One region of the Pseudalkalibacillus nanhaiensis genome, then DNA from elsewhere that is predicted to be linked to it. Evidence: a T-box and tRNA genes for the amino acid it is inferred to sense, from the RefSeq annotation. Region 1 holds a T-box; the other holds one or more tRNA genes.
What was found. A T-box is a leader RNA that pairs with one kind of tRNA and senses whether it is charged. The one in region 1 lies ahead of tyrS (tyrosine--tRNA ligase), so its partner is inferred to be a tRNA-Tyr.

Region 1 (2,295 bases):
CAGTGACTTCCTGGAATATCGCACGTGCAATCGCTTTCGGCACAATCCCTTCGTGTTCGTGGAAGTATTGGTCCTCAGTCGCAATGACTGCGTCTATTAAATGCGGGGAAATCTCCTTGATGCCAACTTCTTGACGGATGACATCCGATCGAAGGTTTCCGAGCAATGTACCATCTTCGAAATATACTTTACTTGTTTCGGAATAATTATAGATATCCGCTTTCATGGTGTCGTAAGTACGGATTGGTTCGTTTTTTACAAGAGAGGCGAAATAGCCTGCGCCTACTCCAGTTGCGAAAAATCCTCCAGCAACCGTTATGACTAATAAGATCAAGAATAAGTTCCACATCACTTTCCCTGTGATACGGCTGAACTTAAATATGTTCTTATCATCTAAAACCTTCATGAAATGCTTCAATTTTTCGATGAAGGATGATAGGTGATTCATTCTCATACCCCCCTAAATTTCCATAACAATTATAGCACATACCGATACCAGGGAATACCACTCTTCGACATTATTCAGGTGTAATTTGACTTTTTACTGGTTATTGTGGTACAAAATGATTATACTTTTTTCAATGAATACATAGCTATGAAAGGAAGAAGTAGCAATCATCCTCCCTGTATGTAGAGAGCTGGTGGCCGGTGTAAACCAGTACAAAGGGTGTTGTGAATTACGTCCTGGAGCTCCTTTTGTGAACGGTTTTAGTAGCAAAAGGCGGCAGTAAAAGCCGTTATCCGAATGAAGAGGAAGCATGTTTGTTATGCTTCAAGAAGGATGGTACCGCGTCTATCACGTTCCTTTCATATGAAAGGGACGTTTTTTATTTGCAAAAAAACAAACAGGTTACGAATAGAAGGGAGAATGAATTATGGATCAAAAATTTGAGTTGACCCCTGAACAGAAGGCAGAGGTCGATCGCCAGCTGGAAATTTTACAACGGGGTGTCGTTGAAATCGTTCCAGAAGATGATTTGAGAAAGAAGCTGGAAAAGTCGATTGCTACAGATACACCGCTTAAAGTGAAGTTCGGATTGGATCCATCAGCTCCGGATGTTCATCTCGGCCATACGGTTCCGCTTCATAAGCTTCGTCAATTCCAGGAGCTTGGGCATGAAATCCAATTGTTGATTGGTGATTTTACTGGTCGAATCGGAGACCCGTCTGGGAAATCCGAAACACGGAAGCAGCTTACTGATTACGAAATCAGAGAGAATGTGAAAACCTACGTAATGCAATTGGGTAAAATTATTGATATGGAAAAAACAGAAGTTCACTACAACTCCAAATGGTTGTCAAAGCTGGATTTTGCAGATGTTATCGAGCTTGCTGCTAAAGTCACTGTCGCTCGTATGCTTGAGCGTGACGATTTTGAGAAGCGATACAAATCCGGCCAGGCGATTTCGATTCACGAATTCTTCTACCCGCTTATGCAAGGATATGATTCTGTTGCATTAGAAAGTGATATCGAACTCGGGGGAACCGACCAGAAGTTTAACCTGTTGATGGGCCGTCAGCTTCAAGAGGAATATGGTAAAGAGAAGCAGGTGACAATGACGCTTCCGATCATCGAAGGCTTGGATGGCGTCCGTAAGATGTCGAAGTCCCTTAACAACTACATTGGGATCGATGAGCATCCGAATGAAATCTTCGGGAAATCCATGTCGATTCCGGATGACTTGATGATCAAGTACTTCGAATTAGCGACTGCGCTTCCGATGAACGAAGTACGTGCAATTGAAGAAGGGGTTCAGAGTGGTGAGCTCCACCCTCGTGACATGAAAATCAAACTGGCAAAGACCTTCGTCGAAATGTTCCACGGTCATGACGAAGCAGTCGAGGCAGAAAAGCATTTCCGTACTGTCTTTTCGAAGGGTGCTTTACCAGACGATATCCCGGAACACGAGTGGCAGGGTGAAGACGAAAAGTGGATTGTTGAGCTGATCGTAGACCTTGGCTTGCTGAACTCCAAGGGTGAAGCGCGCCGCATGATCCAAAACGGCGGTGTGAAGATTAACCAAGAGAAAGTGGATGATGTGCAAGCGCAAGTGCCAGTCGAGGACGGCATGATTGTCCAAGTCGGCAAACGCAAATTCGTCAAAATCGTAAAGTGATTCATAAGGAAGAGCCGTCTTGGAGACGGCTCTTTTCTTTTAAGTTTGATGATGAAAGAACCGGCGGCGGCCGGTTCTTTTTCGTATTGGAATGAGCTGAGATTCAGGTTGGGGGGGTGAGTACTTTTATACTAAATTCAGGAATGATGAGCAGTTTTTCAGGAATTACCTCTAACAT
Region 2 (2,295 bases), 1.5 Mb from region 1:
TTTTATGCAGCCTGAGATCTATAGGCATCCTGGGCGTTTCAGCTGGTGTACTAATATTACTAGCCCTACCTCATTCGTTTTTTCTTAACTCTTTACCTGTGACTGGTTTAGTGTAGCTGAGATGATCTCATCATCCTTCAGTATAAGAGACACTTAATTTTAAATGAAATTTACACATACTTTTGTACGTAGATATTATCTAAACCTAGTCCTAGCTTAAACTTTTTCACAAAAAAAGGAACTTCACAATTTCTTGTGAAATTCCTTGTCAATATAATATGTAATGGTACCGGTGGTCGGGGTCGAACCGACACTCCGTGAGGAACACGATTTTGAGTCGTGCGCGTCTGCCAATTCCGCCACACCGGCATGTGTCTAAAAATGATATCAAGTTTTTATGGTGCCGAGGGCCGGACTTGAACCGGCACGGTAGTCACCTACCGCAGGATTTTAAGTCCTGTGTGTCTGCCAATTCCACCACCCCGGCTGGGTAGTTAATGGAGGCGGCACCCGGATTCGAACCGGGGGATAAGGGTTTTGCAGACCCGTGCCTTACCACTTGGCTATGCCGCCGTACTCTACTTTATGTTTTATAGGCTAATTCGAGTACCACTTTTCGGCAGTTCTTTTTTGGAAACTTAATGGAGCGGAAGACGGGATTCGAACCCGCGACCCCCACCTTGGCAAGGTGGTGTTCTACCACTGAACTACTTCCGCAAAATTGGCTGGGCTAGCTGGATTCGAACCAACGCATGACGGAGTCAAAGTCCGTTGCCTTACCGCTTGGCTATAGCCCAACGCAATGGGGCGACTGATGGGAATCGAACCCACGAATGCCGGAACCACAATCCGGTGCGTTAACCACTTCGCCACAATCGCCATCACATGAATTTTAAAAATTGGCAGGGGTAGTAGGAATCGAACCCACACTGGAGGTTTTGGAGACCTCTGTTCTACCGTTAAACTATACCCCTAAATGGTGGAGGGGGACGGATTCGAACCGCCGAACCCTGAGGGAGCGGATTTACAGTCCGCCGCGTTTAGCCACTTCGCTACCCCTCCAAAGAGACAATTAATATTGTAGTACAGATTTCACTCTGTTTCAAGTGTAAATTCAGGAATCATAACCAATCTATTCCTAAAAGAGAAAATGGTGCTGGCCAGAGGACTTGAACCCCCAACCTACTGATTACAAGTCAGTTGCTCTACCAATTGAGCTAGGCCAGCAAACCAATGGTGGCTCGAGACGGAATCGAACCGCCGACACGAGGATTTTCAGTCCTCTGCTCTACCGACTGAGCTATCGAGCCAAGATGGCGGACCCGACCGGATTCGAACCGGCGATCTCCTGCGTGACAGGCAGGCATGTTAACCCCTACACCACGGGTCCATCTTAGAATTAAGGTTTGATTTGGTTGCACCCTTACGGGTACCAGGATCTAAAACTAACAATGAAGTTTATTCGTCGTTGTAAGTTTTAATTTGGTTGCACCCCTTCGGGTACTCCATATGTTCATTGAACTAGGATGTTAAATCGATGTTGTGCAATGAACTTAAATTGGTTGCGGGGATAGGATTTGAACCTACGACCTTCGGGTTATGAGCCCGACGAGCTACCAGTCTGCTCCACCCCGCGACGATATGGTGGAGGATGACGGGATCGAACCGCCGACCCCCTGCTTGTAAGGCAGGTGCTCTCCCAGCTGAGCTAATCCTCCGATAGATGGTGACCCCTACGGGATTCGAACCCGTGTTACCGCCGTGAAAGGGCGGTGTCTTAACCACTTGACCAAGGGGCCGATATAAATTTATGTAACATAATTTCTTTAATGGCGGAGAGCGAGGGATTCGAACCCTCGGTACGGGTTAAAACCGTACACACGATTTCCAATCGTGCTCCTTCGACCTCTCGGACAGCTCTCCGTGGCTCCGCAGGCAGGACTCGAACCTGCGACCGATCGGTTAACAGCCGATAGCTCTACCACTGAGCTACTGCGGATCGTTATAAAATAGCCCGGCGACGTCCTACTCTCACAGGGGGAAGCCCCCAATTACCATTGGCGCTGAAGAGCTTAACTTCCGTGTTCGGCATGGGAACGGGTGTGACCTCTTCGCCATCATCACCAGACTATTTTGTTGGGGAATCCTATTCCCTCAAAACTAGATAACGTTTCTTGAAAACACGACGCACAGGATGTGCTAGTGCTGACGTTGTCACAGGACGTGACGTTGTTAGTCAGCGTTCATTGATTGTGGTTAAGTCCTCGATCGATTAGTATCTGTCAGCTTCACGTG

Region 2: it encodes a tRNA-Tyr, which carries the amino acid that the T-box ahead of tyrS (tyrosine--tRNA ligase) is inferred to sense. The anticodon was not compared.

What each region holds. Positions count from the first base shown of each region.
Region 1 covers NZ_CP143541.1:2,710,059-2,712,353, reverse strand. Annotated here, with positions in the region: gene V1497_RS14085 (transglycosylase domain-containing protein) at 1-448, opposite strand, end outside; T-box leader at 587-809, shown strand; gene tyrS (tyrosine--tRNA ligase) at 876-2,117, shown strand.
Region 2 covers NZ_CP143541.1:564,158-566,452, reverse strand. Annotated here, with positions in the region: tRNA gene V1497_RS03095 (tRNA-Leu) at 285-369, opposite strand; tRNA gene V1497_RS03090 (tRNA-Leu) at 399-487, opposite strand; tRNA gene V1497_RS03085 (tRNA-Cys) at 499-573, opposite strand; tRNA gene V1497_RS03080 (tRNA-Gly) at 643-717, opposite strand; tRNA gene V1497_RS03075 (tRNA-Gln) at 723-797, opposite strand; tRNA gene V1497_RS03070 (tRNA-His) at 804-879, opposite strand; tRNA gene V1497_RS03065 (tRNA-Trp) at 901-974, opposite strand; tRNA gene V1497_RS03060 (tRNA-Tyr) at 978-1,062, opposite strand; tRNA gene V1497_RS03055 (tRNA-Thr) at 1,152-1,227, opposite strand; tRNA gene V1497_RS03050 (tRNA-Phe) at 1,235-1,310, opposite strand; tRNA gene V1497_RS03045 (tRNA-Asp) at 1,315-1,390, opposite strand; tRNA gene V1497_RS03040 (tRNA-Met) at 1,560-1,636, opposite strand; tRNA gene V1497_RS03035 (tRNA-Val) at 1,643-1,718, opposite strand; tRNA gene V1497_RS03030 (tRNA-Glu) at 1,725-1,799, opposite strand; tRNA gene V1497_RS03025 (tRNA-Ser) at 1,831-1,923, opposite strand; tRNA gene V1497_RS03020 (tRNA-Asn) at 1,925-1,999, opposite strand; rRNA gene rrf (5S ribosomal RNA) at 2,013-2,128, opposite strand; rRNA gene V1497_RS03010 (23S ribosomal RNA) at 2,253-2,295, opposite strand, start outside.